Regions from separate parts of the Paenibacillus sp. FSL K6-1096 genome, predicted to be linked through region 2. Evidence: riboswitches for the same ligand, from Rfam matches in the RefSeq annotation. Region 2 holds a riboswitch; each other region holds the start of a gene.
What was found. Region 2 has a riboswitch for cyclic di-GMP ahead of MHI24_RS18745 (collagen-binding domain-containing protein). Riboswitches for the same ligand answer to the same signal wherever they lie in the genome.
Positions count from the first base shown of each region.

Region 1: linked by a shared signal. The riboswitch ahead of MHI24_RS21455 (PA14 domain-containing protein) and the one ahead of MHI24_RS18745 (collagen-binding domain-containing protein) in region 2 are both predicted to bind cyclic di-GMP.
Region 3: linked by a shared signal. The riboswitch ahead of MHI24_RS19515 (transglutaminase-like domain-containing protein) and the one ahead of MHI24_RS18745 (collagen-binding domain-containing protein) in region 2 are both predicted to bind cyclic di-GMP.
Region 4: linked by a shared signal. The riboswitch ahead of MHI24_RS14675 (flagellar assembly protein A) and the one ahead of MHI24_RS18745 (collagen-binding domain-containing protein) in region 2 are both predicted to bind cyclic di-GMP.

Region 1 is NZ_CP150274.1:4,864,614-4,867,821, forward strand. It holds gene MHI24_RS21450 (sugar phosphate nucleotidyltransferase) at 1-1,111, shown strand, start outside; cyclic di-GMP riboswitch class I at 1,260-1,340, shown strand; gene MHI24_RS21455 (PA14 domain-containing protein) at 1,355-3,208, shown strand, end outside.
Region 2 is NZ_CP150274.1:4,202,902-4,206,109, forward strand. It holds gene MHI24_RS18735 (ASCH domain-containing protein) at 1-269, shown strand, start outside; gene MHI24_RS18740 (hypothetical protein) at 648-1,007, opposite strand; cyclic di-GMP riboswitch class I at 1,568-1,660, shown strand; gene MHI24_RS18745 (collagen-binding domain-containing protein) at 1,741-3,208, shown strand, end outside.
Region 3 is NZ_CP150274.1:4,385,278-4,388,485, forward strand. It holds gene MHI24_RS19500 (glycosyltransferase family 2 protein) at 1-163, shown strand, start outside; gene MHI24_RS19505 (GtrA family protein) at 153-560, shown strand; gene MHI24_RS19510 (class D sortase) at 623-1,276, shown strand; cyclic di-GMP riboswitch class I at 1,401-1,482, shown strand; cyclic di-GMP riboswitch class I at 1,556-1,636, shown strand; gene MHI24_RS19515 (transglutaminase-like domain-containing protein) at 1,669-2,460, shown strand; gene MHI24_RS19520 (ABC transporter substrate-binding protein) at 2,844-3,208, shown strand, end outside.
Region 4 is NZ_CP150274.1:3,309,611-3,312,818, forward strand. It holds gene MHI24_RS14670 (isochorismatase family cysteine hydrolase) at 1-450, opposite strand, end outside; cyclic di-GMP riboswitch class I at 1,166-1,260, shown strand; gene MHI24_RS14675 (flagellar assembly protein A) at 1,372-2,979, shown strand; gene MHI24_RS14680 (DMT family transporter) at 3,070-3,208, opposite strand, start outside.

The DNA of each region.
Region 1 (3,208 bases), 660 kb from region 2:
CTTCCCGGCCATTGCGTTGACCGCAGCGTACCTGTATTCCATCGCCGGCGTCTCGCCAAGCGAGACCGTGGCAATTCTGCCGGTGGACCCGTATGTGGAGTCTTCCTTTTTTGAGACCGTACAGCAGCTGGAGAACACCATGCTGGTGAGCGGGGCGAATCTGGCGCTGATGGGCGTTGTTCCCGAACATGCGTCAGAGAAATACGGCTATATCATTCCAACGGATGCCGAGCCGGGCGCTAGCGGATATCTGAAGGTGAGCCACTTCCAGGAGAAGCCGGACCGCCAGCAGGCCGAGGAGCTGATCCGCCGGAACGCCCTGTGGAACTGCGGGGTATTCGCCTTCCGTCTGGGCTATCTGCTGGATATCCTGCAGCGCAAAGGGCTGCCGCTGAACTACGAGGAGCTGCAGAAGCAGTATAAGCTGCTGTCCTCGATCAGCTTCGATTATGAAGTGGTAGAGAAAGAGGAGAACATCGTGGTTCAGCCGTACGCCGGATTCTGGAAGGACTTGGGCACCTGGAACACGCTGACCGAGGAGATGACCAACAATCTTGTCGGCAAAGGCTTCGTAACCGCAGACTCCGAAGGCACCTCCCTGATTAACGAGCTGGATATTCCGATTACGGTGATCGGGGCCAAGGATCTTATTGTGGCGGCCAGCCCGGACGGGATTCTGGTGACCCATAAGACGGAGAGCCCGCGGATTAAGGAGGTGCTGAAGTCTTTTGAACAGAGACCGATGTATGAGGAACGCCGCTGGGGCCACTACAAGGTGATTGACTATGTGAAGTACGATGAAGGCAATGAGGTGCTGACCAAGCGGATCTTCATCAATGAGGGCAAAAATATCAGCTACCAGCTGCATCACAAGCGCAGTGAAATCTGGACGTTTGTCAGCGGGGAAGCGAGCATTGTCATTAACGAGAAGCAGCATAATGTGAAGGCGGGCGATGTGGTGCGCATTCCCGAGGGGACCAAGCATGCCATCCTGGCCCTGACCGATGTGGAGTTCATTGAGGTGCAGACCGGGTCGGAGCTGGTGGAGGAGGATAATATCCGCATCACTCTGGATTGGGAGGATATTCAACTGCATCAGTTCATTTCATAGTCCTATTATAGGTCCAACTTATCTATTTAACCAATTGTGACGGAATCAAAACAGGTACACAGAACTATTTATTCGGAAATTTTCGCGTTTGCTCTACAATAAATTTGCATAAAGACGATACTTACGGTAAGAGGGATTGATCCTTCCAATACGACAAAGGCAAACCTGCTCGAAAGACAGGGACGCAAAGCTATAGGGCCTTCGCAAGAGTGGCAGCCTGGCTACCGAAAGGAAGAGAATATTGTGAAAACTTACCGTAAGTCCCGTTTGCTCTGCGCTGTGTTGTCGCTGGCTGTAATTGTGTCTGCTGTACCGCTCGGATTGGGTATAGCCCCGTCATCGGTTAAGGCGGCTTCTGCTGCCGGAAAGCCTGTGAATCCCAATGCTTCGGCAGAGGCTGTCAAGCTGCTGAACAATCTCTATGAGATATCCGGCAACGGTATTATCTCGGGACAGCATGACTATTTCGAGAGCCCGGATGAGCTTAGCAACAAGCTGAAGGGGACCAGCGGACAATATGCGGCACTGCACGGTTATGAGCTTGGAGCGGTTGGCGGACAGACGGAGAGCGGAGTAGCCGCTCAGCGCAAGAATATTGTATGGAGTGCAACGAACTGGTCGAGAGCGGGCGGGATTGTCGCCATGACGTTCCATCAGAGCCTGCCGGGCACCAAGTATGAATGGTCGAATGTGCAGAAGCCGCTCAGCCAGGCAGAGTTCAATAAATATGTGACCCCCGGCACCCCTCAGTATAATGCGCTGATTGCCGATCTGGATAAAGTGGCCGTGTCTCTGAAAAGCTTACGCGATGCCAAAGTCCCCATCCTCTGGAGACCTTACCACGAAATGAACGGCGGATGGTTCTGGTGGGGCAAAAAAACGAATTTCACTGCGCTATGGAATATAATGTATGACCGTTTCGTTAACGTTCATCAATTAAACAATCTGCTGTGGGTGTGGAACCCGAATGCGCCGAACTCGAACTCGGACCCGTATGAACGGACTTACCCGGGGGCGGACAAAGTGGATGTGCTGGCAGCAGATATATATAACAATGACTATTTGAACAGATATCATGATGAGCTGGCCGAGCTGGCAGCCGGTAAGCCGATCGGCATCGGCGAGAATGGCGAAATGCCGAATATCTCCAAGCTGAAGCTGACCCAGCAGAAATATGTGTTCATGATGAACTGGGGCAAGATGCTCTATGAGAACAACAGCACGACTACGATCAAGAACTTCATGAATAACAGCTATACCTTAACCCGTGATCAGTATAAAAGCTGGACAGCGCCAGCGGCGGCACCGTCACCAACGGCGGCACCGTCACCAACGGCAACGCCCACGCCCACGGTGACTCCGTCACCGACAGCAACGCCGACACCGTTACCGACGGCGACACCAACACCAACACCGACGCCGACACCGTCTCCCACGCCTACGGTGACTCCGTCACCAACGCCAACACAGGCACCGGTGGCTATGCCGCCAGCAGTGCCGGGACAGAAGCCGGCTCCGGGCGAACCGGAACCGGCGTACACCCGGAGCGGTCTGCTTGGAGAATATTTCAAGAATATGACGCTGTCGGGGACGCCTGTAATGGTACGCAATGATGATGTCATCAGCTTCAACTGGCGCCAGGGCACACCTGATGCCGCGCTTGGCACAGACTACTTCTCCATCCGCTGGACCGGCCAGATTAAGCCTGCGTACAGTGAGACTTACCAGTTCTACACCACATCGGATGACGGTATCCGCCTGTGGGTGAACGGTACAGCAGTGATTGACAGCTGGGTCAAGCAGAGCGGAACCGCCCGCACAGGCAGCATAGCTCTGAACGCCGGACAGATGTATGACATCAAGGTGGAGTATTACGAGAACGCAGGCGATGCCAATGTCCATCTGATGTGGCAGAGTCCCAGCCAGGCGAAGGGTACGGTTCCGGCCAGCGCGTTGTTCTCGAAACCTGTAAACGCAGCTACGCTTGAGACGCCAACGCCAACGCCAGCAGCACCAACGCCGGCAGCAACACCAACGCCGGCAGCAACACCAACGCCAACTGTAGCACCTACACCAACACCAGTATCTACGCCAACA
Region 2 (3,208 bases):
ACCGGTCGGTGCTGGCCCGCCACGGTCTTACTTCGGATGATCTGCCGACGGGAAGCATTATTGCAACCAGCCGTATAGCCGATTGCCTAGAAGTTACATCTCATGAGGTACAGCAGGGCTGGCCGGGCGGGAATGAATATGTGTTCGGTGATTATACGGAAGGACGGTTTGCCTGGAAGCTGGAAGAGGTGGTTCCGCTAGTTCATCCGATACCTGCCAAGGGACGTCTGGGCTTCTGGGAATACCCTGTACTTGAAGAGGACATGTGAGTTACCGGCAGCGGTTCATGTATTTTTTTGGCGGGATTAGCCGTTGGCGGGTATAATAAGGATATTCGGCGGTAAATCCTCTTATATATAGAGTAACAGATTCTGCGGCAGATGCCGCTGGAGCCTGAGGAGACGGCCGGGAAGGAGCGTATGCATCATAGATGGGTAGCCTTCTGATTGCATGGCTTTGTATGCTTTGTTTGTACCTTGTGTTCAAGGATCAGGTAAGCCGTAAAATTCTTTACCCGGTAGTTGCGGCAGTGATCTGCGGCACGCTGGGGTTTTGGAAAGTATTGATGTAGCTGTATGCCAAATGTTCTTGTGGTGAAGTCCTGCCTTGCGGCAGGCTTCTTTCTTTGGCCCAATTCTTGAAAAAGCTCACCCCAGCCCGTCCAGCCCCAGATATCTGCGCATGTGCAGGGTGGCTTGGGCGTTAATAACATCATCCAGCAGCAGCATCCGTTCGTGGTAGCCCCGGCAGATGTATTTGGCTTCGACGCCGGCCTCCAGCCGCTGCTGCTCGTAGACCTTCAGCCTGCGGGCCCGCATCCCGGCACGAACCTCCTGCAAGTCAGCCGCCGCCGCGTGAACAGCAGACTGGATGACCTCTAGATAAGGAGCGGGTGTGCGCAGCTCCAAGGACATGACGGAAGCATCGTGTTCGAAGGCGGATAGAATCAGCGGCAGCAAAATATAGGATTTGACCAGCATATTGTCCTGACTGTCTGCTCTATGCATCGGACTCAACCTCTCTATAAGAACATGTATTCCCATTCTAACGCAAAGTTCAAAAAATAATCAATGGGTTTTATCAAACAACCCTATCAATGTGACATAATTCACAAAATAAAATAAAGAATTGCTTTATATTAAATTTTAGATATTAAAGATTAAAAATAAAGCGTTCAAAGGAGAATGGAAATGAGTGTTGATGGAAGTCTCCGCCGTGGTCTGGTCTTCGGGTTCCTGCTCAGCATACCGCTCTGGATGTCCCTGCTTGGCTGGCTTCAACTGCTCTAGGACATATGGACCAAAATTTGATATTTAAAATTTACAATTTTATAGATGGCCTCTGCTCTCTTACGGCTGCATGCAGAAAAGAAAGACTGTGCCAAATCCTTGCGGGGCAAGGGGTTGTCCCGTGAAGTTTTCGAAAAAAACAGGTAAATATCTCCTTGGAATGGATTGACAAAAGGGCTGCAAACCAGCTAAACTTAATTTAGTTCAAAAGTAACAAATGTCATAGACTCGCTCAGCATGAATACATATGTAATGACAAATGCATATGCATATCCAATCATGTACAAACGCAAACCGTATCGAAAGAACGGGACGCAAAGCCTGGAATCTACAGCCGCGCAAGTTGTGGCTAAGGTCGTCCGGCCGCCGTGAAGCTAACCCTTCGTGGCGGTCTTTTTTTGTTATAGTTCTGCGAGAGATTCATAGATTAGTTAATAGGAGGTGCAGACTATTGAAAAAAAGTATACGCAAAACAGCCGCTGTCTTTCTGGCAGGCGTAATGGCCCTGTCCAGCGTTGTCATCTGGGGGACAAATATAAGAGCAACTTCCGGAGCGCCGTACACTCCCGCGGGTGTTTTGGGGGTTGCGGGGAATTTTAATGCTTTTATCTTCGGGGATTTCGCACAAGAGAATGACCAAATTGAGGGGCGTCTTGCGGCCGGGGGGAATATTACTCTAACAGGGGGATATGGAGTAGCAAGAGCTTACAGGGATGCTTCACCCACGGATGTGCTCGTTGCCGGCAAGAAGTTCACCCACTCGGGCAGCGGAGAAATTTACGGAAATGTCGTGTACGGGACCAGTATTTCCGTTAATGAACCTAGTGTGAACATCAAGGGGGCGAAGAAGCAGGGGAGCCCGATAGATTTTGCAGCTGAACAGCAGGCGCTAATCTCCCGCTCCGCAGAGTACGGGGCATTGTCCGACACGGTGGCGATTGACAACAATGGTTACGGGACGCTTAAGATCAAAGCGCCGGATGCCTTCAACGTCGTCCATGTGGATGCCGCTACAATGGCGAAAACCAACTATATTGAGTTCGACATCGCTCCGAGCGCCACGTTGATTATTAACATAAGCGGGTCTACAGTCAATGTGCCGAGCTTCGCGATGAATAACGGCAAGCCCCGCCAGGTATTATTCAACTTTTATCAGGCTAGTCAGGTCAATATCGAATATACCTCGTTCTTGGGGACAATTCTCGCTCCTAGAGCTGACGTTCATTACAAAGGAGCAGAGCTGTACGGGACATTGATTGCCAAAAGCTTCACTGGCGGAGTTGAAATGCACCTTGGACCGTATGAGGGAGAGGGGCCGCCGCCGAGTCCGACGCCTACTGTGACACCGACACCGACGGCAACACCATCACCAACGCCTACGTCGACCGCGACACCGACGCCAACGCCAACAGCAACACCAACGCCAACAGCAACACCAACACCAACAGCAACACCAACACCAACAGTAACACCAACGCCGACGCCAACAGCAACAGCGACACCAACACCGACGCCAACACCAACGCCGACAGCAACAGCGACACCAACACCGACGCCAACACCAACACCAACGCCAGAACCGACACCAACGACGGAGCCGACACCAACGCCAACGCCAACGCCAGAACCGACACCAACACCAACGGCGGTGCCAACACCGACGCCAACACCAGAGCCGACACCAACGCCAACGGCAGTGCCGACACCAACGCCAACGGCAGTGCCGACACCGACGCCAACGGCAGAGCCGACACCGACGCCAACGACGGAGCCGACACCAACGCCAACGCCAGAACCGACACCAACGCCAACGGCAGTGCCAACACCAACGCCAACAGCGGTGCCAACACCGACACCAACACCAGAGCCGACACCAACACCAACGGCGGTGCCAACACCAACGCCAACACCAGAGCCGA
Region 3 (3,208 bases), 180 kb from region 2:
CTTCAACGGCATTGTGTTGATGCTGCTGGGGGTTATCGGCGAGTATATCGGACGGATCTATGATGAATCGAAGGACAGACCGCTCTATATCGTGCGTGAGACCAGAGGGTATGAGGATACAGAGACAGAAGGTGCGCGGAAGGACAACGGTTATGCCAGATAAGGCTTGGAGTGCAGGCTTCATCCAGTTCCTGAAATTCAATGCGGTGGGTCTGCTGAACACCCTGGTTGATTTCGCCGTGTTTACGCTGCTGCATTCCATCGGGGTCTATACGACTCCGGCGCAGATCATTTCATATAGCGCAGGCACAGCCAACAGCTTTGTCTGGAATAAAAAAGTGACCTTCCGCGACCGGGGCAATGCCGGCGGAGAGGGCTTCGACCGGATGCAGCTGGTACGGTTCATTGTACTCAATCTGGTGGTGCTGGGCATTTCGGTGCTGCTGATCCATCTGTTGACTGATAGGCTTGGTATCCAGGTGCTGATTGCCAAGGTGCTGGTTACCTTCATTACAGTAATTATTAATTTCTTCGGAAGCCGAAAATGGGTGTTCAGGTGAACGGCAAATCCATCTGTTTCGGGGCGGGAGGATCACAATTCTAGAATACGGAGGCGATTGCCATGCGGAAATTATCCTATTTGATTATTCTTGCCGGGGTCCTGATTATGCTCTATCCCAAAGGAAGCGAATGGTACGAGGACCGTCAGCAGCAGAAGCTGCTGGAAGAGGCTGAACAGGCCTACAGTGACATCGCCCCCTCGGCTGCGCCTGCGGCCGCTGCGGATTTAAGCAAGCCTTACGCGGAAGTGACCCAGCTGCTGGCAGAGGAATCGGGTACGGAAGAGCCGGAGCCTTCAAAAGCGCCGGATATTAAGCTGGGCGGCAAAATATCCGCTATTATTGAAATCGGCAAAATCGATCTGAAGCTGCCTGTGCTGGAAGGTGCCACCAAAGCGAATATGAAGCATGCTGCTGCGCATATGAAAGAGACCGCACCAATCGGCGAGGTGGGCAATGCTGCTATTGCGGCACACCGCTCCAGAACGGCAGGACGGCTGTTCAACAGGCTGAATGAAGTCGGCAAGGGGGATGAGATTACACTCCTTACCAGCGGCCACGAATATAAGTACGTTGTATATGATGTATCCATTGTAGAGCCTACGGATGTATCCGTGCTGAAGGGGAATGGGGATGACAAAATCCTGACCCTGATTACGTGTGATCCGCTTGTGAATCCGACCCACCGGCTGATCATTCATGCGAAGTTAACCTGAGGCCTGCATATTAAGACTGGCTAGGTATAAAACATTAAATTTTAGTCTATTTTTGTAGGATTATAGCATTTTGGGTCTTGATAATAGAACTAGATATGGTAAGATAAAACTATCAAAAGCTAATGCACGATAACGGCAAACCTATCGAAAGGTAGGGACGCAAAGCTACAGGGCCTTCCCGTCATGGATGGCAGCCAGCTACCGAATGAAGAGGCTTTTTTTGTTTGTTCTAAACTCTGATCTAGCATTTTTTGGTAGATGACAGGACAGATAAAGCTTATACGATAACGGCAAACCTATCGAAAGGTAGGGACGCAAAGCTACAGGGCCTTCCCGCAAGAATGGCAGCCAGCTACCGAAAGGGGTTTTATCCAATGAAGAAGGTTTATTTGATGTTGGTTACACTTTTTGTGCTCGTGACTTCCGTGCAGACGGGTACCGCGCAAGCTGCTAACGCCGACACTGGCTGGTTAAATGTAGGACAACTTGATCAAGGGGTCATCGGAGTCTCCTACAATGTTCCTAAGGACAAGAAGATGAAGGTCATGATTACCAAAGATAACAACAGCTACACTTATAACCTGTACGCTTCCAGACCGACTGAGACCTTCCCGCTGCAACAGGGCAATGGTTCTTACAAAGTATCGGTACTTGAGAATACTACAGGCAACAAATACAAGGTGCTGTCTTCTGAGACTGTATCCCTGAGCATGAGTAATGCTAACGCCGTATATCTGAGCTCTGTGCAGAATGTGAAGTGGAGCTCTTCTGATAAAGCCGTTCAAAAGGCAGCGCAGTTAACGAAAGGCCTGACATCCGATGCGGACAAAGTGAAGGCCATCTATAATTACATCGTTAACAACGTGAAGTATGACTACGCTCTGGCGAACAGCGTTACAACAGACTATATCCCTAACAACGATAAAACACTGGCTACCAATAAAGGTATCTGCTACGATTATGCTTCCCTGTTTGCTACCATGCTCCGCAGCGAAGGAATTCCAACCAAGCTGGTAATGGGCAATACAAGCTATGTAACCTCATACCATGCCTGGAATGAAGTATTCCTGGACGGCAAATGGGTAACTATTGATACCACTGTTGATGCCGGACTGGGCAAGAGCAGTGCAGCAACAGGGCTGATCAAATCCGCCAGCAAATACACTCCAGCTAAATTCTATTAAGAATCGTCTTCATTATATAGGTCTTTCCGTAAGTAACCCGCTTAATCATTAAGCGGGTTATTTTTATTGAACGGTCAGGATAGTTGAACGGCTTCTCAATGTTCTGAGGGGAGGTTTACAAGGCGTCCCAGGCAGCGGCCCCGAATCCTTCTTTATTTGAAGACGACGGCCGTGCTTGCGATCTGGAACGCTTCTTCGGCATTTGATTCTGTCTGCTTATAAATGAAATAAGAGAACGGATGTTTTGTTCGGGACGATCATTGACATTTATCCAAATGAACCTTTGCGTTTTTTTCATTGTTTCCCCTGTTCACACTATCTATAATAATGCCTTGAATGATAATCATTTTCAATTAATAGAGAGAAGGAAAGGGGCAACAAGTGTGAAGAAACAACGTAGAAAGCAAATTATACTCTGGGTAGGGAGTTTCCTCCTGTTGTTGATAATATCGGCATGTACTCCTAATGCTAATAACAGCGTGTCTGATGAACAGAAAGAGGAAAGTGAGAAAACTGTTCAATATACAACGATAACAGGTAAACAGATTGAAATACCTGCAGATCCAAAACGAGTTGTTTATATTGGCCAGACAATTGGTGATTTCTTGGCGATGCATATTCCAGTTGTTGGTAACAACCTTCCCCAAGATATTCCTAGTTACTATGAAGGTAAATTTGAAGGAATCGTTGATGTTGGAAATCCTGGTGATTTAGAGAAGATTCTGAGTTTAAAACCCGATCTGATTAT
Region 4 (3,208 bases), 890 kb from region 2:
TTTCAGGATCAGGTCCAGGTCTGTGGCATAAAAGCTGCCTTTGCCCGGCTTGTCCACAATGTACTCTCCTTCGGCAGGGGCCAGCTCATCGATGATCTGCCAGCCGCGTTCGCCCCGCACCAGGATACGTCCCGCCGGTCCCTCCGAGCCGATCTCGGCGCCGATCTGTTTACTCCGCCACCGTTTGTTCGCCGGAAGATCGGACAGATCGGGCTTGTGGCCCTCCCGGGTATGAATCACGGTGAAGCCTTCAATCTCCCGGATGCGGGCCAGCAGCCGCTGAATCGGCGGGATTGCTCTTGCCGTCAGCGAGAGGTCATAGCCCATTCTGTCCACGTAACCGCCTTTGCCGCAGAAATCCGTCTGCATGTCGATAATCATCAGTGCCGTCTTCGCCGGGTCAAGCGTACCGTCATACGGCCAAGTGTAGGGTGCTGCTGCAATCTGCATGGTTCATGCTCCTCTCCTGTTGCCCTGTCTCTATTAATGTTAACTTTATTAACATTTATTTATGTTTCTTTGGTATGAGTTAGATTATATTACAAAGAATTTAGAGTGTCTTCGTTTTTATTACGAAATATTAAGATAAAAATTTGTGTTTATTAACATAGTTAACACATAAGTGACATTTAAAAGGTGTGAATCACCCCGTTTACGGTCGCTTTCTACCTTTCGCGCGCATCCGTTACCTCACACCCATATCTGCCCCTCGTATCCCGCGTCTGCCCAATGTGATCGGTTTTTCGATTACATTCCGCTCCATAGCCCCGCGTTTGCCCAATGTGATCGGTTTTTCAACTATATTCCGCCCACACACCCTCTTGCCCTCCAATGTGATCGGTTTTTCGACTACATTCCGCCCACACACCCCGCGCCAGCCAATTGTGATCGGTTTTTCGACTACATCCGGTCTGCACGCCCCCATCGCCGCCCCGCCGTCTTCCATAAGCTGTAAACGCTGGGAAACCAGTTTTTCTGAAAAATTAGTGTTGCAGATATTACGAAACTTGATAAATAGGCATAATATAGTTGAAAAATAGCTCTTTAAGTACTAGAATTAAGCTTGTTTGCAGAAGTTAATATAACGAAGGAACCAGTTTCAGCTCTTTTTGTCGATTACAGTCGATCCATAAACTCCCTCATACAGTGTGTATATCATTGATCTATTTCTAAAAGGCAAACTTCCCGAAAGGGCAGGACGCAAAGCAATGGGCCTAACAACGCAGTCGTAACCGCGTTCATGGTCGCCAGGCCGCCAATAGAGACCACGTAAGCCGGCTGTCTTACGGGAGTGTGCTCCCGCTTCCAGGCTTTATGATGTTCTTGTCTGTACGAATGCCATTGATTATACGAAAAAGTGAGGTAACTATAATGCCGCAGCAGTTCATCGAACCAAAACGATATGAATTCGTGGAGTCCCTGATGCTTGAGCGGGGCGGTCTGCTGGATTCATTCTCTGTAGAGGGCCGAGCTTCTGACGGGACTAATGGAGATAAGAATGGAATCATCCTCGTGCAGAACAACCAGATTTTCATCACTCCCCCGCTGGCTGGCGGTATACCCGCCAGAATCTCTGCTGTTCACCCTGTTGTCCTGAAAATTAACGGCAAGACCGTCACAGAACCGACCGAGGTAACCGCAGCAGATGATATTACCTGGGAGATCTGCGAGAAGCCGCAGTATCAGATCACTGCCTCCCCGGACAAGCTCAAAGTCTATTTCACCCTATACCGCGCAGAAAAGTACGCCTGGAATCTGGTCAACTCCCCCGCTGCCTGCGAGGCGGTCGTCCGCGCCCGGCCCAATCCGGCGGCACTGTTGTCCACACTTACTATAGAACAGATTATCGCTTCCCTGGATAACCGTTATATCCTGCGCAACCTGAACATCCCGGCCCTGTACGCAGAGCTTGAGAACCCTACCTATCTTCCGGTCTGCATCGCCGAAGGGCGGGCCCCGCGGCCCGGCAAGGAATCGCGGCTGGAGTTCACGCTGCCGGAGCATACGCTGGCGGGCAACGGAATGCTCCAGGCGAATCACGGGGAGGAAGCGGCAGACCCGCTGGAGTATCTCCGCTTCCCCGGAGCCCCCTTCGCCTGGGAGGGCGAGGTCTTCGCCCGCAAGCTGCCGGCCGAAGACGGCATTCCCGGCTTCGATACAGACGGAGGCGTTCTGCCTCCGCCTCCGCCGCAGGATATCACCGTTACCGCAGGAAAGGATGTCCGTCTCCTGCCCTGCGGCAGCATTATGGCACTGCATTCCGGCCGTCCCCGGATCTGCGGAACAGGCGGCAGCGTCCGGACCTGCGATTTCCCGCCGGTCCGGCTTATGGCCCCGGAGATGATTGAGGAAGCCGGGGACTTCCTGTTCGCAGGCGATATCATTGTAAATGGAGATTTGGAAGGGCCAGCATGTATTGAGGCGCTGGGGAACGTGTATATCTATGGCTGCGTAAGCAAGTCTACCATTATAGCAACCGGGAGCATCTATATAAGCGGCCACGTTACCGGCAGCAGCCTGTACGCCGGACTGGCCGGAGTGCAGCAGCACCGCCTGCACCGCCTCTCCAGTCTGCTGCTGGCCGAAGCGGAAGGGCTGCGGGAAGCTGCGGGGCAGTTGGCCCGGAATGTAGAGGCCCGTCAGCAATCCGTAAAATACGGGCTGGTGGTTATGCTGCTGCTGGAGGACAAATACTGCCACTTTGGAGGCATGATTGATGGACTTCAATCCGCACTGGCTGTGATGAAAGGGGAGTCTGCGCCGGATACGGCCCAGCTCCGGCAGATGCTGGAGATCTTCGCCCATCCGGGCCAGTTCACTGAACATATTACAGATAGCCTGCTGGGCAGTCTCACCAAGCTGCTGCGCAGACTGGCCGGAGCTGTCGAGCAGCTTCAGGAGGAGCATGCGATGATCAGTCTGGCCGGCTCGCAGGACAGCCGTCTGGAGCCGGACGGAGCGCTGCTTCTGCGCGGGTGACAGCGGGCAGTAATGATCTGAGTCTGCTACAGCCTATCTATTCTCTGAACCAAGAAACGGCTGCCCCCTTCTCCAGGGAGCAGCCGTTTCTTAGTCCTTGCCTGTTTCTGTTACCGGGGACTGCACAGCTTGCCTTGCGCTCCGGCCTATTCTGGCATTCACCAGGATAATACTGCCTACAATCAGCAACATGCCGATAACCAGATTCACCGTAATCTGCTCATGCATA